Regions from separate parts of the Leisingera sp. G5_S3_59_S7 genome, predicted to be linked through region 4. Evidence: riboswitches for the same ligand, from Rfam matches in the RefSeq annotation. Region 4 holds a riboswitch; each other region holds the start of a gene.
What was found. A riboswitch is a leader RNA that binds a small molecule or an ion and turns the genes downstream of it on or off. The one in region 4 is predicted to bind cobalamin.

Region 1 (7,161 bases), on a different contig from region 4:
CGACCTCGACCAGCAGTTTCACATCGCGGTTGGTGCGGATCAGCTCGACGACATGTTCGAAGGTGGGATAGCGGGCCAGCGCGGAGCTGACTTGCGGTGCCAGCGCCATCATGGTGCCGCTGCCGCCATGGGCCACGGGTGCGCCGCCGGCCGGACCGCCTTGGGGACTGGCGGGTCCGTTGCCGCCAAGTGCCGGGGCGCCCATGCCCTGCATCGGCACACCGCCGCCGGGACCGGGGGGCGGCGGGGGCGGGGTGTCCTGCAGCTTGCGGATCAGTTCCTCGGGTGAGGGGAGGTCGGCCACATGGGTGATGCGGATCACCGCCATCTCGGCCGCCATCATGGCGTTGGGGGCGGCGGCGACTTCCTCCAGCGCCTTGAGCAGCATCTGCCACATCCGGGTGAGGACGCGCATCGGCAGGTTCTCGGCCATTTGCTGGCCGCGGGCGCGCTCGTCCGGGCTGACGGTGGGGTCTTCGGCGGCGTCCGGAGTGATCTTCACCACCGAGACCCAATGGGTGATCTCGGCCAGATCGCGCAGCACTGCCAGCGGGTCGGCGCCCTCTGCATACTGGCCTGAAAGTTCTGTCAGAGCCGCTGCCGCGTCGCCGCGCAGGATCATGTCCATCAGGTCCAGCACCCGGCCGCGGTCGGCAAGGCCCAGCATGGCGCGGACCTGATCGGCGGTGGTTTCGCCCGCGCCGTGGGAAATCGCCTGATCCAGCAGCGAGGTGGCATCGCGGGCGGAGCCCTCGGCGGCGCGGGTAATGAGCGCCAGCGCGTCCTCGGCAATTTCGGCGCCCTCGGCGGTGGCGATCTTGCGCAAGAGGGAGATCATCACCTCCGGCTCGATCCGGCGCAGGTCGAACCGCTGGCAGCGCGACAGCACCGTCACCGGCACCTTGCGGATTTCAGTGGTGGCGAAGATGAATTTCACATGCGCGGGCGGCTCCTCCAGCGTCTTCAGCAGCGCGTTGAAGGCGGAGGTCGACAGCATGTGAACTTCGTCGATGATATAGATCTTGTAGCGGGCGGAGGCCGCGCGGTACTGCACCGAGTCGATGATTTCGCGGATGTCGTTCACGCCGGTGCGGGACGCCGCGTCCATCTCCATCACGTCGACATGGCGGCCTTCCATGATCGCCACGCAATGCTCGCATTTACCGCAGGGATCGGTGGTCGGGCCGCCATTGCCGTGTTCGCCGACGCAGTTCATGCCCTTGGCAATGATCCGCGCGGTCGTGGTTTTGCCGGTGCCGCGGATGCCGGTCATGATGAAGGCCTGAGCGATGCGGTCGGCGGCAAAGGCGTTTTTCAGCGTCCGTACCATCGCGTCCTGGCCCACCAGGTCGGCAAAGGTCTCGGGCCGGTATTTGCGGGCCAGAACCTGGTATTGGGATTGGCCGGTGTCGCTGGGGGTATCGTTCATGATGTCTCGTGCCGGATTCGGTTTGCGGGGCGCCCGCGTTGCGCGCAGGGTATTGAAGCGCAGCCCGTTCGTCCACCGCAGAAGGGGGCAATGCGGAGCAGCAAAAGGGCTTTGGCATTGCGTGGTTAACGGTTAGGCTGCAAGGGCGGGGCAACGCGGGGGAACGCAGGAGCGCAGCGGCTAAGGAGGCGGTATGCGATCTGAAGAAACCTCTGAGCCAGCAGCGCCGGACGAGGCGGCGCAAGCGGGGCTGACCATCCACGCGCTGTCTGCGGGCGGCGGCATTCTGGCGCTGTGCCGGCTGCCGGGCGCCGAAGGCGACTACCGGGGCGACCTGATCCAGATCTATCAGTGGAAACCGGGGCTGGTGCTTTCGATGACCACCGAGGCTGAGCACGTTGCCGCCGGGGCGCCGCGGCTGGGAATTGATATTCAAAGCATGGCGAGCCGCTGGCTGCATCTGCCGGTTCCGGATTTCGGCACGCCGCCGCCGGCGGTGGCGGCGAAGTGGCCGGCGGCCAGCCGGTCGGCGCGGCAGGCGCTGGGCGGCGGCGGCCGGGTGCTGGTGCATTGCCGCGGCGGCTGCGGGCGCTCCGGCATGGCGGTGCTGCGGCTGATGATCGAATGCGGCGAGGATCCGGTGCAGGCGCTGGCGCGGCTGCGGTCAGTGCGGCCCTGCGCGGTGGAGACCGAAGCGCAGATGGACTGGGCCTGCGCGGGACAGGTGGCAGGTTAGATCGAGTAACCTTTCGCCCGGCCGATAGGCCGGGCGCAGCCCTCAGAGCCCGGATAAATACTTGCTCACAGCGCCATCATCTGTTCCGCCTGCCGCGCCTCCGCCGACTTCGGCAGCGCCTCCATCAGCGCGCAGGGGCGGGCGTCCAGGCGGGAGGCGGCAAAGCCGGTGCCGTCGCGGCTGAGGATTGCATCGGCGAACCGGTCCAGGCCTTCGCGCGGGGCGTCCTCACCCACACCGCAGAACAGCCGGATCCGGTCGTGGCTGGCCACGAACTGCGCCGGGCAGTTGCGCGGGCAGCCGTCCAGCGCGGTGGTGCCGGTGATCTCAAAGTCGTCCTGGGTCAGCGGCTTGGCCTTGGTCATCGCCTCGGCCAGCTTGGCGATCATCCGCTCTGCCGCCGGGCAGGGTTTCCCGAGGTATTTGCAATCCGTTGCCGCATAGAAATGCGTTGTGTCCGTCCACATCATATCTGCGCCCTCCGCGCGTGGTGCGGGGAGTTCTGGGGACAAGAGACCGGATGAAAATGCGGGAGACCCGCGGTGCCATCAGACCCTGTCCGGACACCCCGCCCGGGTTCGAGTTACACGTTTGATGGCAGGTCTCCTGACTTGCGGGTCGCAGCTTTCCCGATCCTTCCCGGCCTCGTATCAGACCAGTGGCTCTATCGGGGTCGCTCGCCGCTTACAGTTGCGGGGGCAGTCGCGGAGTTGGCCTTGCCTGGGGCGGGGCCGCACCGTGTTCCCTTTTCATCCCGGACACAAGATTCTGTGGCGCGGGAACCATCACCACAAGCGGTAGCGGTTCGCCTGCCGAGTCGTCAATCGTTTTTCTGCATCTGCATCTGTGTGTGCAGGCCGCGGATCACGTCAGAGTCGCGCCGTACCCGGGCCAGCTGCCAGCCGCCCTGCAGCAGGATATAGAAGTTCTCTGCGGCTGCGCGGGCCTCAGCCCGGGGCAGGCCCAGGCGGTGGGCTTGGCGGGCGGTGGCGGCGATCCAGCTTTCGAACAGGTCCGCGGCGTGCTGGCGGAAGGCGTCGTTTTCCGGCCCGGCGAACAAGGTCGCAGAGACCGGGCAGCCGCTCCATCTGCCTTGCTTGTCGAAGAGTTTTGCCAGCTTGTAGCAGACCGTCTTGGCCCCGGCCGGAAAGCTGGGGGCGGGGCCGAAGGCCGCGTCGATCAGCGCTAGCATCTGGTCCGAGGCCCATGTGGCCGCCGCCAGCGCAAGGTCGGACTTGCCGTTGGGGAAATGGTGGTAGAGCGATCCCTTCGGCGCTTCGGCAGCGGCCAGAAGCTCTGCCAGGCCGGTGCCGGCGTAGCCCTTTTCGCGGAACAGGCTGGCGGCGGCGCGGATCAGCCGCTCCCGGGTCGGGGCCGGGCTGCCGGGGGGCGGGCTGGCTGTCGTCACGTCAGTCATGGCGGTAGCTTGACAGTATTAGACCAATTGGTCCAGTCAGGAAGTGGACCAATTGGTCTAGGAGGCTGCCATGCTGGACAGACACGCAGAACATACCGCCGGTATCCGGGAGGAAGAGCTGCGCTTTGCGTCCGGGGATGCGTTGCTGTCGGGCCGGCTGTACCGCCCGGACGGGGCGGCGCGGGCGGCGGTGGTGCTGAACGGCGCAACCGGGGTGCCGCAGCGGTTTTACCGGCATTTCGCGCGCTGGCTGGCGGCAGAGCAGCAGATCGCCTGCCTGACCTATGACTACACGGATTTCGGAGACTCGGCGCGGGGACATCCGCGCCGGTCCACTGTCACTATGGCCGATTGGGCGCTGGCGGATCAGCCCGCCGCCCGGGCCGAAATGCGGCGGCACTATGCGGGCGTGCCGTTGTGGGTGATCGGCCATTCGCTGGGAGCGATGCTGATGCCCCTGCAGGACGATCTTGAGGACGTCGCCCGCATGATCGTGGTTGCGGGCGGCTTGGTGCATCACCACGATCATCCCTGGCCCTACCGCGCGCTGGCGCTGGCTTTCTGGTTCGGCCATGTGCCGCTAGCGGCCCGTGTTCTGGGCTATCTGCCCGGGCGTGCGGTGGGGTTCGGGGCCGACTTGCCGGCGGGAGTCTATTGGCAATGGCGGCGCTGGTGCACCACGCGGGGCAGCTACCTGCCGGAAACGGGGCGGGGCCTGCCGCTGCCGCGCTGGAAAGAGACCGGCATCCCGGTCGACCTGTTTGCGGTGGCCGATGATGATGTTGTGCCGCCGCCGGCCGTGTGGCGGCTGGGTGAGGTATTTGGCGGTGCTGCGCAGCACCGGACAGTGCTGGCTCCGCGGGAACTGGGGCTGAAGGCAATTGGCCACCTTGGGGCGTTTGCCCGGGAAAATGCCGCGCTGTGGCCGCGGCTGCTGCCGCAGGGCTGACCCGGTTCTGGCGCCGGGCGGCGGTTCAGGCGGTGCGGTTCAGCCGGTCTTCGGTGAGCTTGGCAAATTCGGCCAGCCGCAGCTTGAACCGGCGCGTCAGGTTGCTGCGCGCGAGTTTCAGGGATTGCACCAGCAGGCGGCCGGTCAGGTTGCTGGGCGACAGCTTCAGCTGCACCGACATCCGCGTCCGCTGCGGTGAAAGCGCCAGCAGCTCGATTTCCATCCGCCCATCAATGCCGCTGCCGCTGCCAGTCAGAGCCAGCCCGGTAACCGGCGTATAGGAAGCCAGCGTCAGCCGGATGTCGCGCGGCTTGCCGCGAAAGTCGAAGTTCAGATCCCAGGCCAAACCGTTTTCGGGTTGGGCGAGGTCGCCGGTGCGCTGCAGCTCGACGCCGCGGCGCAGGGCAGAGCGTTCCAGCAGTTCAAAATCGGAGATTGCGCCGAAAACCTCTGCAATCGGGGCTTCGATGTCTTCGTTGCTTTGAAACTTCATATCTGCCTGCCTCAGCTGCGCCGCCTGATTTCGGGTCGTTTTGCGCCAATATGCGCGTTAATTCAGCGTGTCCGCAAGCCAGTTCTTCAGCAGGAAATGGGCAATTGCCCCCTCCCGAGCGGGCTTCAGCACCGGGTGATCGCCCGCAAAGACTGTCATCATCTCCTGGCGGCTGACCCACAGCGCGTCTTCGATCTCTGACGGGTCGATGGTGATTTCACGGCTCAGCGCTTCGCCGGCGCAGCCGAACATCAGCGACATTGGAAAGGCCCAGGGCTGCGAGGAAAGGTAGCTGACGCGGCCGACCCTGACGCCTGTTTCCTCCAGTACCTCGCGGCGCACCGCGGCCTCCAGTGTCTCGCCGGGTTCGACAAAGCCCGCGAGCAGCGAATACATCCCTTCGGGCCAGCCGGGGGAGCGGCCCATCAGCACGGAATCCCCATGGGTGATCAGCATAATCACAACCGGGTCGGTGCGCGGGAAATGCGGCGCCTTGCAGGCCGGGCACACCCGTTGCCAGCCCGCCTGCGCCACATCGCTGGGCGCACCGCAGCAGGCGCAGAACCGGTGGCTGCGGTGCCAGGCCAGCATTGCCTTGGCGGTGGAGGCCAGCTCGGCCTCCAGCGGTGTCAGGCGGGTCATCACCCGGCGCAGCTCGGCAAACACATGGGTGTCCGGCAGATCCGGGTGCTGCTGTTCGCTGGCATCGGCAAAGCTGTTGAGCGCGTCCTTATCCAGGCCTTCTGGCTTCCAGCCGCTGATGTCGCAGGTAAAGCAGGGGGTGCCGTCAGGCGTGAGGCCAAGGAACAGCGCCGTGTCCCGGCGGCCGGCGGCCAGCGGATGGTGAGCCGCGGTCCAGGCCAGGCCGCAGGGCAGGCCGGCGTCTTCTGCGCGCCGGGTCAGCGGTTTGCCGCGCCACATCAGCAGCACCTGGGACTGCGGGCTGTTCCAGGCGGCGTCCAGCGCTGCCGGGTCGGTGCGCAGATGCGCGGCACGGTCGAGTCCACCGCCGCCGCCGAAAGTCACCTGTTCTGCGCGTTTCATGGCGGCTCTCCTTTGACTGGCGGCAGGCTGCCGCGGCTGCCGGATGAAATGATGCAATCCATGACAGTGTGACGCAGGCGGTGCCAGCATTCCGCTGCGATCTGCGCTTGCCTGTCGCTGCGCCGCCACACCTTCCCGGCCGCCGCGGGGGCTTTTGCCTGCAAACCATGAGGCAACTGTGCCGCAGGGCAGGGGGTGGCGCGAAAAAGTTAACAGGCCGCTTAAAGGAGTTATTGCAAATCCTTAGAACGCTGATTCAAATGGCCGACAATCAAGAATGGCACCGAATGGTGCGGAAAGAGCGGCGGGCAGGCGGTGTCAGCAGAGATTCGGACATGACAGGCGGGGCAGGGGCTCCGGAGGCCCGGCCCGCTGGGGTGCTGCACGTGCTGGCGACCACGGACCTGCACTGCAACCTGCTGAGCCACGACTACTATGCCGACCGTCCGGACCCGGCCATTGGCCTGTCGCGGGTGGCCAGCCTGATCGCCCGGGCGCGTGCTGACGCGGCTGAGCAGGGCGCGGCCTGTATTCTGGTCGACAATGGCGATGGCCTGCAGGGGTCGCCACTGGGCGATATTGTGCCCGGTTCCAATGGGCCGCATCCTCTGGCGCGTGCCTTTCAGGTGCTGGAATATGATGCGGTCGGCCTGGGAAATCACGATTTCGATTTCGGAGTGGAGGCGCTGTCGGAGGTGCTCGGAGACGTGCGGTGCCCGGTTTTGTGCTCCAACCTGACTGCTGCGAAACCGGGGATTGACCTGCCGTTCACGCAGACGGCGGTGCTGGAGCGGCAGATCCCGGGCTGTCCCGGCTTGCCGCCGGTCCGGATAGGCCTGCTGTCGGTACTGCCGCCGCAGACGCTGATCTGGTGCGGCAAGGCGCTGGAGGATCAGCTGGCCGCGGCGGGTATCGTGGAAACCGCGGAGGCCCAGTCCCGCCGGTTGAAGGAGCAGGGCTGCGATGTGGTGCTGGCACTGGCCCACACCGGGGTTGCTGCCAGAACCGGGGCGGACCGCAGCGAGAACGCGCTTGAGCAGCTGGCGGCACTGCCTGAAATTGACGCGGTGGTGGGGGGGCATACCCATCTGAC
Region 2 (7,161 bases), on a different contig from region 4:
TATGCAGGCGTTTGCGCGTGCCACCGGGCTGCCGGTGATTGCGCTGCAGGAACAGGATATTGCCGGGGAGCAGACGCTGACCTGCTCTCCCCGGATCAAGGCGCGGTTCGGTACCGGCTCGCTGGCGGAAGCCGCGGCGCTGGCGGGCGCGCGCCACGGGGTGCCGGGTGCACACGCGCGCCTGCTTGTCCCCAGAGTTGTCACCGCGGATGGGCTTGCCACCGCGGCCATAGCAGAAAGACTTGAGCCATGACCGTTCACTTCATTGGCGCCGGACCGGGCGCTGCCGACCTTCTGACCCTGCGCGGGCGCGACATCATCGCCTCCTGCCCGGTGTGCCTGTACGCGGGCTCACTGGTGCCAGAGGAAATCCTGAGCCACTGCCCTGCGGACGCAAAGATCGTGAACACCGCGGCGATGGATCTGGAGGCCATCGTGGCAGAAATCAAGGCCGCGCATGAAGCCGGTCAAGACGTTGCCCGGCTGCACTCCGGCGACCTGTCAGTCTGGTCTGCCATGGGTGAGCAGCTCCGCCGCCTGAAGGCCGAGGGCATTCCCGTGTCCGTGACCCCCGGCGTGCCTTCCTTTGCTGCTGCGGCTGCCGCGCTGGGGACCGAGCTGACCTTGCCGGGCCTGGGCCAGTCTGTGGTGCTGACCCGCACGCCGGGCCGCGCGTCCTCGATGCCTGCAGGCGAGTCGCTGGAGAATTTTGCCAAGACCGGCGCCACGCTGGCGATCCACCTGTCGATCGGCAATCTGGACCATGTGGTGGACAGCCTCACCCCGCATTACGGTGCCGACTGTCCGGTGGCGGTGGTCTACCGCGCCAGCTGGCCGGATCAGCAGATCATCCGCGCCACTTTGGAAACGCTGAAAGAGTCGCTGGACGAAAAGATCTCCCGCACCGCCCTCATTCTGGTGGGGCCGGTGCTGAAGGGCGAGGGCTTTGACGAAAGCTGCCTTTACTCCACCGACTACGACCGCCGCTACCGGCCGCAAAGCGCCGACAGCCCGTGGTCGAGCTGGAACCATGGGGACGATTAAGGCCATGACAAACTTGAACCCTCCCGGACTGATGATCTCAGCGCCCTCCTCGGGCACCGGCAAGACCACCGTGATGCTGGGCCTCCTGCGGGCACTGGCCGAGGAGGGGCTGACCGTTCAGCCCTACAAAAGCGGGCCGGATTATATCGACCCGGCATTTCACCTGGCAGCAGCTAAGCGCCCAAGTTTCAACCTGGACACCTGGGCGATGGACGGCGGGCTGCTGGATGCGGTCACTGCCCAATCTGCGGGTGCGGAAATCTGCGTCGGCGAAGGCTCGATGGGTCTTTACGACGGCGTGGCGACGCGCGGGCAATCGGGCTTCGGCTCCTCGGCTGAGACCGCCAAGCGCATGGGCTGGCCGGTGGTGCTGGTCGTCGATGTGGGCGGTCAGGCGCAATCTGCCGCGGCCACCGCGCTGGGGTTCAAGAATTATGACCCGGAACTGCCCTTTGCCGGGGTGATCCTCAATCGCGTCGCGAGCCCGCGCCATGAACGGCTGACGCGCCTTGGCATGGAGAAGGCCGGGATCAAGGTCCTCGGCTCCCTGCCCCGGCGCGGCGATCTGGCCTTGCCGGAACGGCATCTGGGCCTGATCCAGGCGGTGGAACATCCGGATCTGGAAGCCGCCATCGCAAACTATGCTTCCTTCCTGCGCGAACATGTGGATCTGGAAGCGATCAAGGCCGCCGCTCTGGCGGGCCAGGCTCCTGCCCCGGCCAGCCTTCCGGCACCGCCCGCGCAGCGGATCGCGCTGGCACGGGATGCGGCGTTTTCCTTCACCTATCCGCATTTGCTGAGCGGCTGGCGCGCAGCCGGAGCCGAGATCCTGCCGTTCTCGCCGCTGGCGGATGAGGCGCCGGCAGCAGATGCCGATCTGGTCTGGCTGCCCGGCGGCTACCCGGAGCTGCACGGCGGCACGCTGGCCGCTGCGGAAACCTTCCGCGCTGGCGTGCAAAAGCATGCCGAGACCAAGCCGGTGCATGGCGAATGCGGCGGCTATATGGCCCTGGGCGAGGCGCTGATCAACAAGGCAGGCAACCGCCACCAGATGCTGGGCCTTCTGGGCCTCGTGACCTCCTACGAGAAGCGCAAGTTCCACCTCGGCTACCGCCGCGCCATTCTGCAGGCAGGGATGCCGGGCTTTGGCGCGGGCACTGCGCTGCGCGGCCATGAATTCCACTACTCCACCATCTTGGAAGAACCCGACGCGCCGCTGGCAAATGTTATGGACGCGGACGGCAATCCGGTGCCAGAGACCGGCTCGATCAAGGGCAATGTGACCGGCACCTTCTTCCACCTGATCACGGGAGAGCGCGCATGAGCGGTTTCGTGAGCTTTGTGTCCTCCGGCCCCGGCGACCCCGAGCTCTTGACAGTCAAGGCGGTGAAGCGGCTGGAGGCGGCGGATGCAATCCTGTTTGATGACCTGTCGTCCGGCCCGATCCTGAGCCATGCCCGCGCGGATGCCGATCTGGTGGGCGTCGGCAAGCGGGCTGGCCGCCCCTCGCCCAAGCAGGACCATGTGAGCCAGCTGCTGGTCGATTATGCCCAAAGCGGCCTGAATGTGGTGCGGCTGAAATCCGGGGATTCCGGCGTCTTCGGACGCCTTGAGGAAGAGATCACCGCATTGCGCGCGGCCGGCATCGGGTTTGAGATCGTGCCTGGCGTCACTGCGGCCTCAGCAGCGGCGGCGGCCGCGAACATCCCGCTGACCCGGCGGCTGACAGCGCGGCGGCTGCAGTTCATCACCGGCCATGACGTGACCGGCGGGCTGCCGGACGATTTGAACATGGCAGCGCTGGCCGACCCGCACGCCACCACCGTGGTCTACATGGGCAAAAGCACCTTTGCCGCGCTGGCGGAAAAGCTGATGGAGGCGGGCCTGCCCGAAGAAACCCACGCGCTGGTGGCGCAGGGGGTCTCGACGCCGGAGCAGAAACTGTTCTGCCACACGGTGGGTGAGCTGCCGTCCGTTCTGCGCGCAATGGAGACCAAGGCGCCGGTGCTGATCCTGTACGGCCCGCTGGCGGATCAGGACATGCCCGGCGCATGACCCCGCCCACCGTCACCCTGTGCCGCACCTGCCGCGACGCGGACCCCGCCCTGCCAGGGCAGGTCGCCGCAGCGCTGGAGGCGGCCGGGGTGCAGGCAAGGCTGCAGCAGGTGGACTGCATGTCCGGCTGCAAGCGGCCGCAAACTCTGGCGGTGCGCCAGAGCGGCAAGACCGCCTATCTGTTCGGAGAGATCACCGCAGCGGACCTGCCGGACATCCTGACCTTCCTGCGGATCTATGCAGAAAGCCCGGACGGCAGCATTGCCGATGCCCGCCCGTTGGGCCGCCTGCGGTTCAAGGCGATTGCCCGCATTCCGGCCGGTATGGGCTGATCCGCCTGCCCTATGACGCTGAAGCACTCCGGATTGGCGGTTTCGTCCTTGACCAGACTCAGCCGCACGGGGCAAAACAATCCGATACGGTGTCTGATAGTGCCTAAGCACTGGGACTGAAACGGGAATGAGGACGGTGGACCAAATTGCGGCACCGAAGCCTCAACCGCCCCCGCGACTGTGAGCGGCGAGCGGCCTTCCAATATCCACTGGCCAAGGCCGGGAAGGAGGATGGCAGCTGCGACCCGCGAGTCAGGAGACCGGCCGTGTGAATGGACACAACTTATGCCGTCGGGTGTGACGGTAAGGAGGACGACAAATGACGACCAAAACACTTAAGGCTTCCGCCGCTGGCTCCACTGTGCTTCCGGCACTGTTTGCCGTGGTTCTGGGGCTGGGGATCATCACGCTGACCGGCCATGTTCAGGCATCTGCCCTGCACGACGCCGCGCATGACGTGCGCCACGCAACTGGCTTCCCCTGCCACTAAGGCCATGTTCAGTCGCATTCTGACCAGCGGCCTGTTCGCTGGTGCTGCAGCTGGGTTGATTACCGCCCTGCTGCAGCTGTATTTCGTGCAGCCCGTGCTGCTCCACGCCGAACTTTACGAGGGCGGCGACCTGGTGCATTTCGGCGCTGACCCCGTAACCGCGCATCCCGACCTGCCCGGCCTGTTCGCCGAGCCCATGCGCGATGGCCTCAGCATCATCTTCACCATGCTGACCTACACCGGCTATGCGCTGGTGATGGCAGCACTGATGTCCGTGGCTGAGCGCCAGGGCCATGAAATCAACGCGCGCACCGGCCTCTTGTGGGGGCTCGCAGGTTTCATCACCTTCCACTTTGCGCCCGGCCTGTCGCTGGCGCCGGAAGTGCCGGGTGTGGCCGCCGCGGACATCGGCGCGCGCCAGATCTGGTGGACGATCACTGTTGCGGCCGCAGGGGTGGCCATGTGGCTGATCGCCTTTGGCGGCAACCTGGTGAGCTACCTGATCGCGGCGCTCCTGCTGATGGGTCCGCATATCGTCGGCGCACCTGAGCCGGAGAGCTTCTCCGGACCGGTTCCGACCGAGATCGGCGCGCTGTTTGCCGCCCGCGCCTTTGGCATCGGCATGGCCGCCTGGGTGCTGCTGGGCGCCTTTACCGGCTACTTCTGGCAGGCTGAAGGCAAGCGCGAACTCGCCGCAGCCTAAGCCCCGCGCAGTCACTCCCCGCCGGCCCGAACCGGCGGGGCATTCTTTTTCCAGAGGATGACAAGATGTCCCGTTCTCTCGCTCTTTTTGCCATCGGACTGGTGTTCGGCGGCGGCATCGGCTTTGTGATTGCGGCCGGCAATGGCGTGACCTTTGACGGCCACGACCACGGCGACCCGGCGCACCACGGCGGCGGCCATGCCGGAATGGCAGCGCATGACCACTCCCAATCGGTCAGCCTGCCCGCAGGCCCGGACGCTCCCAGCGTTGCCATCCAGCTGCACAAGGACCCGATGAGCGGCTGGAACCTGCAGGTCACGCCGCAGAACTTCCGCTTTGCCCCGGAAAACGCCTCCGCTGCGGACGTGGACGGCGAAGGCCATGCGCATGTCTATGTGAACGGCGAGAAACTCGCCCGCCTCTACGCCAACTGGATGCACATCCCCTCGCTGCCCGAAGGGGCTGAGGTGAAGGTCTCGCTCAACACCAATAGCCACGGCGCGCTGCTGGTAGCGGACCAGCCGGTTGAGGCAATACTCACCGTGCCGGCAGGCGGCGAAGGCTCCTGACCGCAATTGCAGGCTTGCAAGGACAACGGCGCGGCTCCATAGGGGGCCGTGTTTTCATGTGAAAGGCCCCGTCATGATTGAGCTTTCCCTGATCGGCATCGGCACCGGCAACCCGCAGCACATGACGCTGCAAGCGATTGAGGCGCTGAACGCGCAGGACCTGATCCTGATCCCCAACAAGGGCGCGGGCAAGGACGACCTGGCAGGGCTGCGGCGCGAGATCTGCAACCGGGCCATCCGGGGTGACGGTCCGAAGATCGTCGAATTCGCCCTGCCGGTACGCGACGAGGCAACCAAAAGCTACCGCAAGCGGGTGGACGACTGGCACGACGCCATCGCCGAGATCTGGTGGCAGACCATCACCGCCAACCTGCCCGAAGGCTGCAAGGCCGGGTTCCTGGTCTGGGGCGATCCGTCGCTGTACGACAGCACCATGCGGATTGCCGAGCGGCTGAAGAAGCTGGCTGAGATACAGCTGACGGTGATCCCGGGCATCACCTCGATCCAGGCGCTGACTGCAGCCCACGCCATCCCGGTCAACGAAATCGGCGCGCCCTTCACCATCACCACCGGCCGCCAGCTGCGTGAAAACGGCTGGCCGGACAGCGCCGATACGCTGGTGATCATGCTGGACGGGGAGTGTTCCTTTCAGGCCATCGACCCGCAGGGGGTGGAGATCTTCTGGACGGCCTATGCCGGGATGGAGAACCAGATTTCGGTCGCGGGCCCTCTGGCCGAAGTGACAGACAAGATCATTGCAACCCGCGCCGAGGCCCGGGCCGCGCATGGCTGGATCATGGATATCTACCTGCTGCGGCGCCGGTGAAAGGCGGGGTCAGCCGGAGAACATGTCCCGGAACCGCCTTTGCGTCTTCGGGCTGTCGAAGGCTTGGAACTTCTCCTCGACCATTGCACGCGCATCCCGCTGGTTCTGGTGCAGTACCGCTATCAGCGCTCCGGCGCTCAGCGCGATCTCCCGCGTTGCCGCCGGACTGCCTGCGAACTTCAGCAACGCCGCCTGCTGGACGGAGCAGTCATTAAAATCCCCCAGCGTATTCTGCAGCCTCTTCAAAGGCTTCAGAACTGCTTTCAGCTCTGCGCTCTCAAACAGGGGTTCAAACAGCTCCATCAGATAGCGCAGTTTTTTGCAGTTGATGCGCAGTTCATGCACCTCGCTGTCCGGCGTGTCCGCAGTAATGCCCGCTGCGATCCGGCAGACCTTGCTGTAGCGTTTCCAGATCAGCTTTTGTGCCAATTGCAACGCCGGGCGCCCGGCCTTCGGGCCCGGCGCGATCACAGCCGTTTCCGCGAATTCCGCCTGAAGCACCATGATCTGCCGTTTGTACCGGGCGCCGGCCAGATACTGGGCGAACCTCTGGTGGCCCTGCTGCCGTTCAGCCTCGAAGGCCCTGAACATCGCGTCCAGCCCCGGGTGCAGCTGCTCCGGCACCCGCGCATAGAACCCTTCGCGCTGCAGCAGATAGACATCCAGGTCCCGCAACCGCCCAGTCGCGTCCATCAGGCCGGAGAACGCCTGTTTCAGCCGCGCGGCGTCCCGGGTGGTGAACACCCCTTTGAACAGGCTCAGCACCGAACGGATGCGGCGGAGCGAAATCCGGTAGTCATGCAGGAATTCAGTATCGTGGTCCGCGGCAATGCCCGGCTCGTTCTGCCGGGCCACGCCAAGGCAGGAGCGGATGATCGCAGCCGCCGCCTCCAGCGCCGGCTGTTCAGGCGTCAGCGGAACCGGCGGTTTCAGCATGTACACCGTCCGGCCCGGCGCCAGCAGCGCATAGAGGGCTCCCGGAACGGCAGGGTCAGCCCCCAGGGCGGCCAGCAATTGCACGGCTGCGTCCCGCGGCTCTCCCGGCTCAGCCAGCACTTCCACCAGCGAAATTGATCCAAAGGCACCAGAGAAATGCCAGCGGAACAAGGCGCCGCGGCCTGCCTGTTTCCAGGTGAACCGAT
Region 3 (7,161 bases), on a different contig from region 4:
TTTCAGGTTCCGGACGCACCGCAGGATCGACAGCTGGTGGTGGATGTCCAGATGGTTGGTCGGCTCGTCCAGCAGCAGCAGCCCCGGCTGCTGCGCCAGTGCCCGCGCGATATGCAGCCGCTGCCGCTCGCCGCCGGACAGGGTGGCCCACTCGCGCTTGGCGAAGGCCTCCATTTCCACCGTCCGCAGGGCTTTGTCCACCTGCCGGGTGTCTTCTCCGCTCCACGGCCGCAGCGCCGACAGCCAGGGGGTGCGGCCCAGCTCCACCACTGAGCGTGCGGTGATGCGCTCGGCGGTATCAGCCTGCTGCTCGACAATGGCGATCCGCTGGGCAATCTCGCGGCGCGACAGCCGCGCCAGCGGCTGCTCCGCCAGCAGCACCTTGCCTTGCGAGGGCCGGGCCAGCCCCGCCAGCAGCCGCATCAGCGTCGATTTGCCGGACCCGTTGGGTCCGACCAGCGCCAGCGTCTCACCGGGTTGCGCCGACAGCGACACATCCGACAGCAGCGCCTTGCCGCGCACCGCAAAGGACAGGCTGCGGGCTTCGATCCTCATCGCGCCGTCCTCTGCCCGCGCACCAGGATAATGGCAAAGGCCGGCGCCCCGATCAGTGCGGTGACGACGCCGATGGGCAGCACCTGACCGGGGATGATGACGCGCGAAACGACATCGGCGCCGATCAGAAACACCGCGCCGGTCAAAGCGGCGGCGGGCATCAGACGGCGGTGGCCCGGCCCCACCAGGAACCGCGCCGCATGAGGGATCACCAGGCCGACAAAACCGATGGAGCCGACGATCGATACCATCACCGCTGTCATCAGCGCGGTGGCAAAGATCAGCACCACCTGCACCCGCCGCACCGGGATGCCCAGCGCCGCGGCGGAATCGGTGCCAAAGGTGAAGGCATCCAGCGCCCGGGCGTGAAACCGGCAGACCATCCAGCCCGCCAGCGCCAGCGGCACCGCCAGCCACACATCCGGCCAGCGCACGCCGCTGAGGTTGCCCATCAGCCAGAACATGATGCCGCGCGCCTGATCCGCATTGGCGGATTTGGCGATGATGAAGGCCGTGAGGGCGTTGAACAGCTGCGAGCCGGCAATGCCCGCCAGCACAATCTGCGCCGCTGCGGCCCGGCTGCTGCCCGCCCCGGCGGCCCGCGCCAGGATGGCGACAAAGCCAAACGCCAGAAGCGCCCCGTTGAAGGCGCCGAAGGACAGCGACAGGGCGCCACCGCCGAGGCCGGCAATTGTGACCGCCACCGCCCCGGTCGAGGCGCCGGCGGAAATGCCCAGAATATAAGGGTCCGCCAGCGCATTGCGCAGCAGCGCCTGCAGCACCACGCCTGTCACCGCCAGCGCCGCGCCGCACGCCCCCGCCACCAGCGCCCGCGGCAGCCGGTAGCTCCAGATGATGCCCTGGTCCACCGGGTCCACCGGCAGACCCGCCCCGGCCAGCTTGTTGACCAGAACAGACAGGACAAGGTCAGGCGCAAGCGGGGTTTCCCCGATCATTGCGCCTGCCAGAACCGCCGCAGCCAGCACCGGCAAAGCCAGGCAAGCGCCCCGGAAGCCGTGCCATGCAAGTGCGGCGGCTGCGCTCATGCGCCGTTGCCGATTGCGCTGAGTTCAGCGGCCAGATCCTCCAGCGCAGGGATCGCGCGGATGGTGGCGTCCATGGCCTGGGCATCCATCACCACGATACGGCCGTTCTTCACGGCGTCCATCTGGCTGGCGACCGGATCATTGCGCAGGAATTCCAGCTTCTTCTCGTAGTCGTCGGCGGCAAAGCGGCGGCGGTCCATGCGGGCAATCACGATCACCGTCGGGTTGGCCTTGGCAATGGTTTCCCAGCCGACGGTCGGCCATTCCTCGTCGGTCTCGATGACATTACGCAGGCCAAGCTGCTGCATCATGTAGCCCGGCGCGCCCTTCTGGCCGGCCACGAACGGGTCGCTTTCCAGCTCAGGCGAAGAGAACCAGAACACGGCTGAGGCGTCGGCCAGCGCAACCTCTTTCGCCTTGGCAACAGCCGCGGCCTCGCGGGCCTTGTAGTCAGCGACCAGCTCTGCGCCTTTTTCGGCCTCTCCGAAGATCGCTGCCAGCTCCTCGATGCCCTGATACAGGCTCTCGGTGGTGAACATCTGCGTTCGGGTGCCGTCGCCGCCGGTAGTGTTGTCCTTGCCGACGCAATCGGCGGGCATCACATAGGTGGGGATACCCAGGTCATGGAACTGCTCGCGCTTGGCGACGACACCTTCAGGACCCACGTGCCACTCATACTGGGCCGCCACCAGACCGGGGCGCTTGGCCACCACGCTTTCAAAGCTGGGGTCGTTGTCGGCCAGCCGCTCAACCTTGGCGTTCACGTCGGCGTATTCCGGCAGAACATCGTTGAACCAGACCGAGGTGCCGAGCACCTTGTCCCCCAGCCCCAGCGCATAGAGCACTTCGGTGGCGGCCTGGCCGACGGTCACGGAGGACGCCGCAGGGGCGTCGAAGGTGACGGACTGGCCGCAGTTTTGGATAGTCAGCGGAAAGCTGTCGCCGGCAGCCGCCGCCTGGGCCGCAACGGTGAAGGTAAGGCCGATAAGGCCGGAACGCAGAAACATGTTAGTCGATCTCCATATGTCAATGACCGGAGAACGGGTGAAAGGGCATTGACCGGCAGGGCGGAAGACCTGGGCCCTTCCTCTGCGGCACCTGATAGCGGCGGCGCATCCAGCCGGCAACCTCCCCGGACAACCCCGCCCGGTGTGCTTCGGTTTCTTCACCGGCAGGTCTCCTGACTGGCGGGTCATCGTCTGGGCCGCCTTCCCGGACCGCTGGGGTCCAGTGACGCGATGGCTCAGCACTCGCCGCCTACAGTTGCGGGGGCAGTTCCGTTTGGTGCCCGGCGGGCACCGCGGATTCCCTCTTAGCCCTTGCGGGACCGGTAGGGCGCGCGTAGCGCATCACTTCCGCTGCGGCAAGAAAAACTTGCAGCCGCTGCTGGATTCCCGTGGAAAAGGCGCGGGCTGCTTCGGCATCCGCAGGAACACCTCCCGGCCGCGGAGCACGCCACCGCGGTTTACAGGATCTCATCCTCGTCGAACATCGGATCGTCCTCCAGCTGGGCGCTCAGATCCTCCACCGAGTCCTCTGCCCGCTCGACCGACCCCACCCTGCCCAGGTGGAACACCGCATCGCCTTCATTAACGACGGGCATCACCGCACGGCCGACAATCAGCCCGTCGAAAGGGGCCAGGATCTCCTCGTCCTGCTCGCCGAAGGGGTCGGAAACCGATCCCAGCAGATCGCCTTGCCGGACCAGCTCCCCGTCGTTCTTGTACACCCGCAGAAGCCCGCCCATCGGCGCCCGCAGCCATTTGCTGGAGGCGCAGAACTGCGGCTGCGATTTGGGTTTGGAAATGCCCTTGGCCGGAACCATACCCATGTGCCGCAGCACCCGCAGGATGCCGGCCAGCCCGGCCCGGATCGACAGCTCGTCAAAGCGCAGGCCCTCGCCCGCCTCATAGAGCAGCACATCCTTGCCCATCTCCTTGGCCGCGCCGCGCAAAGAGCCATCGCGCAGCTGCGACTGCATCACGATGGGCGCGCCGAACACCCCGGCGAGTTCCCGGGTGCGCGGATTATCGGGCGAGATGCGGATCTGCGGGTAGTTGGTGCGGTGGACGGCCGCCGAGTGCAGGTCGATCCCCAGGTCCGAGCGGGCGACCACCTCTGTCATGAAAAGATGCGCCAGGCGCGAGGCCAGCGAGCCGTGCTCGCTGCCGGGAAACGCCCGGTTCAGGTCGCGCCTGTCCGGCAGATAGCGGGAGTGGTTGATGAAGCCGAAGGCATTGACGATCGGCACCGCAATCAGCGTGCCCTTAAGTGTCGTCAGGTTCGGCGCCCGCAGGAGCCGCCGGACAATCTCCACACCGATCACCTCGTCCCCGTGCACGCCGCCGCTGACGAAAACCGCCGGCCCGTCCTGGCGGCCGTGCACAACATGCGCCGACATGGTGACCGGCGTGTGATCGGACAGAACGCTGACCGGCAGGTCAACCGTCAGCCGCGCGCCCGGCGCCACCTTGGCGTGGCCGATGGTGAAATGCTGCCGCCCCCTCATACTGCTACCCCTTGCCCTTGGTTCTGGTGACGCCGGACTTGGCGTGTTTTTCAAGGAATTCGATCATCCTGCCAGTGATGTCCAGACTGGACGCCTTTTCAACCCCTTCCAGGCCGGGGGAAGAATTCACCGCCATCACCACTGCGCCGTAGCTGGCGCGCAGCATATCGACGCCGCAGGCGTTCAACCCCTTGGTTTTGGCGGCGCGGATGGCGGTGGCGCCCGCCTCGCGCTCTTGAGTTGCGGCCCTTGTGCAAGCGTGATTGTTTAGCCGCAGGCTAAAACTCCACCGGATTGTGCAACTAAACGTCTTTGCCAGCACGGCCCGCACTTTGGCCGGGCTGTATGGACGCAGATACGGCGGCGAGGCTTCCGGGCGGTACAGGATCACGCGGAGGCTGCTTCAGGAAATCGCCAGGCGGCGCAGGCTGGATCGGGGCGACGTCACGGCGCTCTCGCGTGTACATCTGGAATAAGGGTATGTTCTGATTGCTTTGGGCCGCTTTTTCGTGGTTATGAGCGGCAGCGCCTTCGTCAGCTACCGGCGCGCGGGCAAGGAGATGCCGGCGCCCCGGACCGCAGCAGGCTGAACGCAGTGCCGCGGCTGGCCGCCTGACATTACAGGGATAAGATGGATCTTGAACAGCTGATTGCCTGCCCTGCCTGTGACGTGCTGCACCGCAACCAGGACGTGGCCAAGCACACGGTCGCCAGATGCGCCCGCTGCGGCACGGTGCTGGCGGCGCCCAAATCGGGGGCGATGACCCGGATTGCGATGCTGTCCCTGACGGCGCTGATCCTGCTGGCGGCCGCGGCCGGCTTTCCGTTTCTGGAGCTGCAGGCGCAGGGGCTGTCGCACCGGGCGTCGGTGCTGGATGCGGTGCTGGCGTTTTCCAGCGGACCGATGGCCCCGCTGTCGCTGGCCACCGGCTTTCTGATCGTGCTGCTGCCCGCCGCCCGCTACGGCGCCCTGGTCTATACCCTGGCGCCGATGGCCCTGGGCTGGCACCCTGCCCCGCATGCCGCCGTTGTCTACCGCTGGGCGGAACGGCTGAAACCCTGGGCGATGGCAGAGATTTTCATTATCGGCGTCGCGGTGGCCCTGGTCAAAGTGTCCGGCCTCGCCCGGGTCGGGCTGGGGCCGGCCTTTTGGGCCTTCGCCGCACTCCTGGTGGTGACCATCCTGACCGACAGTTCCATTTGCAGGCTGACCGTATGGAAAACCCTGAAGACCCGCCGCGGTTCCTGACCGCAGCCGAGGCCGGGCTGACCGGCTGCCGCACCTGCGGGGCCGTCAATCCAGGCGGTGCGCAGATCTGTTACAGCTGCCGCAGCGAGCTGAACCCGCCGTCCGCTTACAGCCTGCAGCGGGTCTGGGCCTGGCTGGCGGCGGGGCTGATCGCCTATGTCCCCGCCAATATCTACCCGATGCTGCGCACCACCTCGTTTGGCCGCGCCTCCGAGAACACGCTGCTTGGCGGCATCGTGGAGCTGTTCAGCCTAGGTTCCTACGGTGTCGCCTTCATCGTGTTCTTTGCCAGCATCGTGATCCCGCTCGCCAAATTCCTGGCCATCGGCTATCTGGCGGTCTCGGTCCGCAGGCCCGCGGCTCTTGGCAGGCACGGCAGGCTGGTGCTTTATGAGGTTGTCGAATTTATCGGCCGCTGGTCGATGATTGATGTCTTTGTCGTGGCGATCCTGACCGCCCTGGTTCAGCTGGATTTCGCCGCTGCCGTCACTCCGGGAATTGCAGCGGTCAGTTTTGCATTGTCGGTTGCCTTCACCATGCTGGCAGCCCAAAGTTTTGATCCGCGGCTGATCTGGAACGCGGAAAAGCGAGAGTATGAATGAGCACGCCTGAACCCGCCACGATGAAAGTTTCTGCGCAGCGCCCGTCGCCGTGGCGCAATTTGTCCCTAGTCTGGCTGGTGCCGCTGGCGGCGCTGGCGGTGTCGCTGGGTATAGCGTGGCAAGCATATTCCGCCCGGGGCGTTCTGATCCGCATCACTTTCGAGAACGCCTCCGGCATTGTGGCCAATGAAACCACGGTGCGCTACCGCGATGTGGCGATCGGACAGGTTGAGGAGCTCGGCTTTACTGAAGACCTGAGCAAGGTCACTGTCTGGGCCCGCATCGACAAGAAGGTTGCCCCCTATTTGGATCAGGACGCCGCCTTTTGGGTGGTCCGCCCCGAGGTCAGCACGCGCGGCATTTCCGGGCTCAGCACCGTGCTGTCGGGTGTCTATATCGAAGGCACCTGGGACCAGGATCCCGGCGTGGCCGCCACCCGCTTTGAGGGCGAAGACGGGCCGCCTCTGGTGCAGCCGGGCCGGGAGGGCCGGCGGATCACCCTGCGCACTACCGACGGCAGCATGATCTCCGAAGGCGCGCCGGTGCTGTTCCGCGGCGTTGAGGTCGGCCGGCTGGAGCAGCCGCGCCTGACGGTCAGCGGCGACAGTATCGTCGTCGATGCCTTCATCGACGCCCCGCATGACCGCCGCATCAACTCCGCCACCCGGTTCTGGGACACCTCCGGCTTTTCCGTCTCCTTCGGCGCCAGCGGGCTGTCGCTGGACGTTGACAGCATCGCCTCGCTGGTGGCTGGCGGCATCGAATTCGACACCGTTTTCGATGGCGGCAAGCCGGTGGGCAAGGGCACGGTTTTCGACATTCACGAGGACGAGGCCGCCGCCCGCCGCACCGCTTTTGCGCGGTCGCGCTCGGATGGCGTGGCGGTGGCTGTCGCCTTTGACGAGTCGGTCGCTGGGCTTGCCAGCGGTGCCGCGGTCAAGCTGGGCGGTGTCAAAGTCGGCGAGGTCAGCACCCTGAACGCCGCCATCCAGAACCAGAGCGACGAAGCCGAGGTGCGGCTGATTGCCAAACTGCTTCTGCAGCCTGCGCTGATGGGGCTTCCGCCCGGTGCCGGAGAGGTAGAGGTGCTGGATTTCCTGGAGCAAGCGGTCGAAGGCGGGCTGCGGGCGCGGCTGGCCTCCGCCGGGCTGCTGAGTTCGGAACTGATTATTGAACTCGTCACTCTGGAGGAGGCCGCCC
Region 4 (7,161 bases):
GGCGGTGACCGAATACCCCGCCGCGATCGTGCCGGACGGCTGGTCAGGCGACCCGGGCGCCGACCCGATCGGCACCGGCCCCTACAAGCTGGTTGAATACGAGGTCGGCGTGAAGGCGGTGCTGGAGAAGAACCCGGACCATGAATGGTGGGGTGAAGGCGCCCATTTGGACCGGATTGAGTTCATCGACTTCGGCACCGACGGCGCCACCCACCTGTCGGCGGCGGAGTCGGAAGAAATCGACATGACCTACGAAACCGTGGGCGAATATGTCGACATCTTCACCTCCATTGGCTGGAACGTCAGCGAGTCGGTCTCGGCCAACACCCTGGTGCTGCGCACCAACCGCAACGCCGAGGTGGACGGGAAACAGCCCTACGCCGACGCCCGCGTCCGCCGCGCTCTGGCGCTGGCCTGCGACAATGCGGTGCTGCTGGAACTCGGCTACGACGGCCGCGGCACCCTGGCCGAGAACCACCATGTCTGCCCGATCCACCCGGAATACGCCGATATCGGTGCGCCGGTACGCGATGCAGACGCCGCGCGCCAGCTGATGGAGGAGGCCGGAATGCTCGATTTCGAGCACGAGCTGATCTCCATCGACGACGACTGGCGGCGCAATACCACCGACGCCCTGGCGGCGCAGATGCGCGATGCAGGGCTCAAGGTCAAACGCACGGTGCTGCCCGGCAACACCTTCTGGAACGACTGGGACAAATACCCGTTCAGCTCAACTGACTGGGGCCACCGCCCGCTGGGGGTGCAGGTGCTGACGCTGGCCTACAAGACCGGGGTGGCCTGGAACGAAACCGGCCTCGCCAGTGCAGAGTTCGATTCCATGCTGGAAGCCGCCTCGGCCATTGCCGACGCCGACACCCGCCGCGGCCACATGGAAGGCATCGAGACGTTCTTGCGTGAGGACGGCACCATCATCCAGCCCTACTGGCGCTCGCTCTACCGCCACGCCCGCCCGGGTGTGGTCGGCGCCGAAAGCCACCCGATCAACGAAATTCACGTGCACAAGCTGGCACTGGAAGCCTGATCGGGGCCTGCAATTGAAAGGGGCGCGTGCCAGACCCGGCGCGCGCCCCTTTCTGTGGTCAGATCTCGACCTCAACCCAGCCAATCGGATTGGAGCAGCAGGCCAGGATATACCCTGCCTCCACATCTTCTTCCGAGATGCCGCCGTTGTGGACCATATGCACATCGCCCGCGGTCTTCTTGACCTTGCAGGTGCCGCAGATGCCGAAGGTGCAGCCCGACGGGATGTTGAGCCCCGATGCCTTGGCCACCGCCAGAACCGTGTCGGTTTCGGTGCAATTGGCAGTGACACCCGACGCGGCAAAGGTGATCTCGGCGGCTGCGGATTCCTCGGGAACCACATCGTCCAGCTCGGGCGCGTCTGCCTCGGTCTCCACCGGCGCGCCAAAGCTTTCCTGGTTGTAGTTCTCCATGTCGAAGCCCAGGCCGTTCAGCATGTCGCGCACCGCCTGCATGAACGGTTCGGGCCCGCAGCAGTAGACCTCGCGCTCCAGGTAATCACCGGCGATCAGGCCCAGCATGATCTGGTTCAGCTGCCCGCGGTAGCCGGTCCAGACCTGATAGGGATCGTCCTCCTCCACCACAAAGTTCAGCTTGATCCCTGGCACCCGCGACGCCATGCTTTCCAGCTGCTGACGCGCGATGATCTCGCTGGGCCGCTTGGCGCAGTTGATAAAGCAGACGTCCGGCGACTGGCCGCGGTCGAACAGGTACTGGGTCATCGACAGGCTGGGCGTGATGCCAGAGCCTGCGGAGATGAACAGGAACTTGCCGTTCGGGCGCTTGGGCAGCGTGAACACGCCTGCCGGGCCGGACGCCTTGAGGAACATGCCCGGGCGCAGGTTGTCCAGCATCCAGCGGGTGCCGATGCTGTCGGCCTGCGCCTTCACTGTGACCGAAATCGACAGCGGCCGCGAGGGCGAGGAGCTGATGGTGTAGGTCCGCCAGACGGTCCCGCCCGGCACCGGCAGCTCCAGCGTCAGAAACTGGCCCGGCTGATACTTGAACCACGCGCCGGAGGGCGCGCGGAAGCTGAAGGTGGCGGTGTTCGGCGCCTCCGGCACGACCGAGACGCATTCCAGCATCTCGTCGTCCTTCCACGCCAGGGTTTCGTCCAGCGTCTCGAAATTGGCTTGCAGTCCCATGCCGTCACTCCGCCGCGATCAGGTGGCGGCCGGTCAGCGCGCGGGTCAGGTGCTCGGCATACCAGTTGGAGAACTGGATGACACCGCTTTCCTGCACTTCCGAATAGGGGCCGGGCTCATAAGCGGGCGAGTTGATACCGCGCTGGTTGTCCTCGACCACGATGCGGTCCTCGTCGTTGGTGGCAACCCAGACTTCGGTCAGCCGCTTCAGGTCATAGTCCTGGCCCTCGACCGCGTCCTTGTGCACCAGCCATTTGGTGGTGACTTCGGTCTCAGTGGGGCTGATCGGGGTCACCCGGAACACGATGGAATGATCCGGCAGGAAGTGGTTCCAGGTGGTTGGATAGTGGAACTTCAAGAGCGTGCCCGCATCGGCGAACGGCACCCGACCCAGCTTCTTGGCAACAGCCGCCTTGCCATCCAGGGTATAGCTCTCAGCGCCTTCGTTCAGCGGCATCCGGGCCACGCGGTACTGGCCGCGCGCGTTGATCTGGAACTGCGCCGGCACGCCCGCCGCCTCGATCCGGTCGAAATGCTTCTGCAGGTGCGGCGGGGTCTCACCACCCTCAACACCAGTGACGGAGGGATCTTCGGGGAATGTCCGGCACAGCGACGGGTGGTTGCCGCCGCAGTGATAGCACTCACGATTGTTCTCCCAGACCAGCTTCCAGTTGCCGTTCTCGATGATCGAGCTTTCATAGGCCACCTTGGCGTTGCTCAGGTCATGCGGCTCCAGATAGGGGCGGGCCACGTCTGCGAAAGCATCGAAATCCGGCGCTTCATCTGCCAGGCAGATATAGATCAGCCCGGCCAGGTCGCGGCAATGCACCGGTTTCAACCCATGTTTGGAGGCATCAAAATCCGGCCCCATGTCGCGCGCCCACAACAGCGAGCCGTCCAGCTCATAGGTCCACTGGTGGTAGGGGCAGACCAGCTTGGGCGCGTTGCCCTTCTTCGCCTTGCACACGACCGAACCGCGGTGGCGGCAGGCGTTGTGGAAGGCGCGCACCTCGCCATCGGTGCCGCGCACGATGATAACATTGTAGGAACCCACCTGATGGGTCACGAAATTGCCCGCCTTCGGGATTTCGCAGGCGGGAATGGCAAACAGCCACTCACGGTAGAAGATCTGCCGCATGTCCAGATCCAGCACGCCCGGATCGGTATAAAACGCCTGTTCCAGGGAATAGTTTTTCTGACGGGCCATCAGCTTGGCCAGAATGTCGCTGTCGTGAAGCATCTGCTTCTCTCCTTTGCCGCATCCCCGCGGCAGGTTGGCTTGGCTGCGGGCATGGATAGAGAGATTGCAGGCCACGCGCCTGCAACCGCCCCGCCGCCGCCCGCGGTTGACGTTTCTAGGGCAAGGCTGGTTTCCGGACTGTCCCGGGGCCATTCGGCGGCGGGGCCTGGCACCTTCCCGAAGCCTCTGGCCTCAGTGGTTTCTCGCCATGCCTTGCCCGGGGTCACCGTTGCGGGGGCAGTGCCGGAATTTCACCAGCTTCCCAATTCTCCGCCCCAAGGGGCGGCACCTTGCTGAGGCGCAAATTGCCCTAATCCCGGCGTAAGGGCGGAGACAAATCCGACCCGCCAAAACCGGAAAAAGACATGCATGTTTGCCGTGCCAGCAGGGACAGGGGTGTCCAGAATCTCAAACCGGCATCCGCCAGTCTGTTTGCGGCAAGCGCTTATCTTTCATGCGGTTAGGCGCCACCGGCCAATCCGAAGCGATTCGCAGGCAGCGTATCTTGCGCCGGCCTCTTGGAACGCGAAGCGCGATTAATTATATGCCGTATAGTTTTTTAAGAGCACAGGAGCGGCCGATGACCACCGGACACGTCTTCATCGCCGCCAGCCTCGACGGCTTCGTGGCCCGCCAGGACCATTCACTGGACTGGCTGTCCAAACAGCCCGCTACCGAAAACGACGATGGCGGTTTTGCCGCCTTCATGGACAGCGTCGACGGGCTGGTCATGGGAACAGGATCCTTCCGCACCCTTCTGGAATTCGGCCAATGGCCCTACAGCAAGCCGGTTGTGGTCCTCAGCAGAAGCCTGACCGGACAGGACATTCCCGAAGGGCTGAAGGACAAGGTGCGCCTCAGCACCGCTGAACCCGCAGACCTGATGCAGGAACTGCAAAAAGAGGGCTGGACCCGCGCCTACATCGACGGCGGGCGGCTGGTGCAGTCTTTCCTGCGCCAGGGGCTGATCGCCGATCTGACCATCACAACGGTTCCGATCCTGATCGGCAGCGGCATCCCGCTGTTCGGCAGCCTCGACCAGGACATCGACCTCCAGGTGGCAAGCTCCCGCATCCTTCCCACCGGCATGGTCCAGAGCAAGTTCCGGGTGGTCTGACCAATGCCCCCGCGCATGGGACGCCCACCCAAGGGCAGCCGGATCCTCAGCAAGGATGATGTGCTGGATAAGGCCATGCAGCTGCTCGACGAGGGCGGCAGCAAGGCCCTGACCTTTAAGGCGCTTGCAGATGCGCTTGGCGTCACCCCGATGGCGGTGGCCCATCACGCCGGCACCCGGGACGAGATGATCGCCAGCCTTGTGGCAAAAGCGTTTGGAGGTTCAGACACCCCGTCAGAAGCAGCAACGCCCAAGCTGCGGCTCCGCGAGCTGATGACACGCTACTGCACCCAGGTGACCCGGCACCCGGAACTCGCGAAGTGCATCCTGGAAAATCCGTCCCTGATCGGCCCCTCCCTGACCGGGCTGACGCGGCTGATCGAGGCGGAAATCACCGCCGCAGGCGTGAAGGGCGCAGAGGCCCGCACCCTTCTCTGCCTGCTCGTGGATTACACACACGGGTTCGCCTTTGCCGCCGCCGCGGCACCGGCAGGGGCGCTGTCAGTTGACAAATTCACACTGGCTCTAAACTGGGTGCTTGACCGTATTGAATAAAAAATGCGCGGAGCCATCGAGGCCCGCGCATCCGCTTTCGTCTTTCAGAGCCGCCCAACCAGCGGCCTCTCCTTACTTCGATTTCCAGCTGTCCAGCCAGCGGCGGAACCGGCCTTTGCGCTCGGCGATCGCATCGCCCGCCGCATACAGGCTGTCCTCCGCGCTTTCGATCATCGGCTCGATCCGCGCCCGCCGGAACCGGCGCCAGCGCACGTAGATGGCCCACAGGATGGCGGCCAGCAGCACCAGGAAGATGATCGTGAACCAATTGGTCGGCTTGTCCTCCGGCCCTGCCACCGGCTTGATCGACACCGCATTCGGGAAGATCGACAGGAACTCGTTGCGCCAGCCGTAATGAGTCACCGCCACCCACTCCGGGTTGGCCCTGGTCGAGATGCTGTCATTGGCGTCCGTGTACAGATTGGCTGTGTCGAACTTGAAATAGGGCGGCCAGCTCCAGCCCGTGTCCTCGTTGCGGTAGACAATGGCGCGGCCGCTGGGGCGCACACCCTGGATGAATTGCACATCGCGGTTGATCAGCTGCGCCGACTGGTCGTCGGGCTTGGACCAGAAAATGCGGGTCCAGTCGTTCAGCTCCTGCCGCTCCTCATAGGTATTGACGATGCGCACCACGTCATACTGCGGCAGCGTGTAATGCAGGAAGGCGCCGAACAGCACCCAGAAGGTGATCAGGAAGGCCCATTTGATGAAACGCACGGGACAGCTCCTCACATAAAGTTAATGACATAGACCAGAAGCGCGATGGCTCCCAGCGGAACGATATAGACCAGGAGGATCAGCTTGCGCCGGAACGAGCGGTCATACTGCCTCAGCCCCCGCTGGATGAAGGCCGCGCGGTCGCCGGTCAACCCCTTGTCTTTCCAGCGCCGCTTCAGCTTCGCCCGCCGCACCTCGCGCGAGTAGAGCGACACCGCGCCATAGGCCACGGTCAGCACCACCATCAGGATCAGGAGCAGGCGGATAAAGCCGAACATCTCTAGCGCCCCTTCACCCGGTTCACCGCACCCCAAGGGCCAACCCGCTCTACCACCCCCCGGCGCCGGTTCCGCGGCAGCTTCGGCATCCGCCCTTCCATATCCGGCTCATGCCCGAACAGCGCTTCCCGCGCGCCCGCCTTATCCACCGCATACTCCCGCGCCAGGAACTCCGCCGCATAGGCTTTCTTGGTTTCCGGCCAGCGCCGGTACTGCCGGTAAAACTCTTCCTTGTGGCAGATGAACATCTGGCGGAAGTCATGCGGGCACAGCTCTGCCAGCAGCATGTTGACCAGATCGCGGCAGGGCGTGTCCGAGGCCCTCAGACTATAGAAATAGGCCGGGTGGTCCGAGGAAATCCGCGGCCACTTGCCGCCGCCCTCGGCCCAACGCACCAGCGCCGCCAGCCCTTCGAATTCTGCCGGCAGCTCATCCGCATGCCGCGCCGCCATCCGCCGGAGGTCGGACCGTGACAGGCCCGATAGATCTCTGCCCTTCTCCGTCAGCACAGACACGGCCAGGAACCCCATTTTCTGCCGCAGGATCGCCGCGCCATCAACGCCGCGCGCCCGTATCACCGGCTCCGCCAGCCGGTTAAGCTCCAGGAACCGGGCAATCGCATTGCGCTCGCTCAGGTCAAACACACGTTTCAGCGGCACGCCTTCCGGCTTTGCCCCGCTGGCGATCACCGCCGGATGTTCAACGTCCTGAAACACATAGAGCCCGCCGAAATGCGCAGTCCAGAAATTCGCCTGCTCAAAGACCTCATGCTCCAGATGCACCGGATTGCGCGTCACATCGCCGGTCTTCTCGGCCGTCGCAATCATCTCCCCGATCAGCGCATCATCAAACCAGGCATCCTCCCCGGTCTTGAACCGCTCCACCAGCGCCGCCAGCCGATCCGCATGGCGCAGCGTGCCGCGCGTCGTATCCGCCTCGATCCGCACCTGCCGGATGTCGAAAAGGCGCGCGGGCGAGGACACCTCAAACACCGAATTCACCAGTTCGCCCGCCACCGCATCCGTCGCGGTCAGCGCAAACAGCTGGCGTTCATTCACCTCGATAAAC

Region 1: it holds a riboswitch for cobalamin, as region 4 does, so the genes downstream of both, ACTRWG_RS05120 (hypothetical protein) here and ACTRWG_RS06355 (aromatic ring-hydroxylating oxygenase subunit alpha) in region 4, are expected to answer to the same signal.
Region 2: it holds a riboswitch for cobalamin, as region 4 does, so the genes downstream of both, ACTRWG_RS09975 (CbtB domain-containing protein) here and ACTRWG_RS06355 (aromatic ring-hydroxylating oxygenase subunit alpha) in region 4, are expected to answer to the same signal.
Region 3: it holds a riboswitch for cobalamin, as region 4 does, so the genes downstream of both, ACTRWG_RS02780 (ABC transporter substrate-binding protein) here and ACTRWG_RS06355 (aromatic ring-hydroxylating oxygenase subunit alpha) in region 4, are expected to answer to the same signal.

Annotation. Positions count from the first base shown of each region.
Region 1 covers NZ_JBQKUH010000006.1:42,242-49,402, reverse strand. Annotated here, with positions in the region: gene ACTRWG_RS05130 (DNA polymerase III subunit gamma/tau) at 1-1,429, opposite strand, end outside; gene ACTRWG_RS05125 (protein-tyrosine phosphatase family protein) at 1,623-2,165, shown strand; gene ACTRWG_RS05120 (hypothetical protein) at 2,231-2,635, opposite strand; cobalamin riboswitch at 2,745-2,967, opposite strand; gene ACTRWG_RS05115 (TetR/AcrR family transcriptional regulator) at 2,986-3,582, opposite strand; gene ACTRWG_RS05110 (alpha/beta hydrolase family protein) at 3,653-4,531, shown strand; gene ACTRWG_RS05105 (SRPBCC family protein) at 4,557-5,024, opposite strand; gene nudC (NAD(+) diphosphatase) at 5,082-6,068, opposite strand; gene ACTRWG_RS05095 (5'-nucleotidase C-terminal domain-containing protein) at 6,329-7,161, shown strand, end outside.
Region 2 covers NZ_JBQKUH010000017.1:57,069-64,229, reverse strand. Annotated here, with positions in the region: gene ACTRWG_RS10000 (cobalamin biosynthesis protein) at 1-253, shown strand, start outside; gene cobM (precorrin-4 C(11)-methyltransferase) at 250-1,044, shown strand; gene ACTRWG_RS09990 (cobyrinate a,c-diamide synthase) at 1,049-2,368, shown strand; gene cobA (uroporphyrinogen-III C-methyltransferase) at 2,365-3,099, shown strand; gene ACTRWG_RS09980 (DUF1636 family protein) at 3,096-3,431, shown strand; cobalamin riboswitch at 3,505-3,714, shown strand; gene ACTRWG_RS09975 (CbtB domain-containing protein) at 3,751-3,921, shown strand; gene ACTRWG_RS09970 (CbtA family protein) at 3,926-4,624, shown strand; gene ACTRWG_RS09965 (hypothetical protein) at 4,690-5,193, shown strand; gene cobF (precorrin-6A synthase (deacetylating)) at 5,267-6,019, shown strand; gene ACTRWG_RS09955 (CYTH and CHAD domain-containing protein) at 6,029-7,161, opposite strand, start outside.
Region 3 covers NZ_JBQKUH010000003.1:63,830-70,990, forward strand. Annotated here, with positions in the region: partial or broken gene ACTRWG_RS02770 (ABC transporter ATP-binding protein) at 46-555, opposite strand; gene ACTRWG_RS02775 (FecCD family ABC transporter permease) at 552-1,601, opposite strand; gene ACTRWG_RS02780 (ABC transporter substrate-binding protein) at 1,598-2,608, opposite strand; cobalamin riboswitch at 2,755-2,948, opposite strand; gene ACTRWG_RS02785 (succinylglutamate desuccinylase/aspartoacylase family protein) at 3,067-4,110, opposite strand; gene ACTRWG_RS02790 (hypothetical protein) at 4,115-4,501, opposite strand; gene ACTRWG_RS02795 (paraquat-inducible protein A) at 4,742-5,359, shown strand; gene ACTRWG_RS02800 (paraquat-inducible protein A) at 5,326-5,961, shown strand; gene ACTRWG_RS02805 (MlaD family protein) at 5,958-7,161, shown strand, end outside.
Region 4 covers NZ_JBQKUH010000008.1:52,721-59,881, reverse strand. Annotated here, with positions in the region: gene ACTRWG_RS06365 (ABC transporter substrate-binding protein) at 1-1,042, shown strand, start outside; gene ACTRWG_RS06360 (FAD-binding oxidoreductase) at 1,101-2,186, opposite strand; gene ACTRWG_RS06355 (aromatic ring-hydroxylating oxygenase subunit alpha) at 2,191-3,426, opposite strand; cobalamin riboswitch at 3,534-3,734, opposite strand; gene ACTRWG_RS06350 (dihydrofolate reductase family protein) at 4,007-4,543, shown strand; gene ACTRWG_RS06345 (TetR/AcrR family transcriptional regulator) at 4,559-5,098, shown strand; gene ACTRWG_RS06340 (DUF1523 family protein) at 5,171-5,815, opposite strand; gene ACTRWG_RS06335 (hypothetical protein) at 5,827-6,093, opposite strand; gene ACTRWG_RS06330 (DUF6638 family protein) at 6,096-7,161, opposite strand, start outside.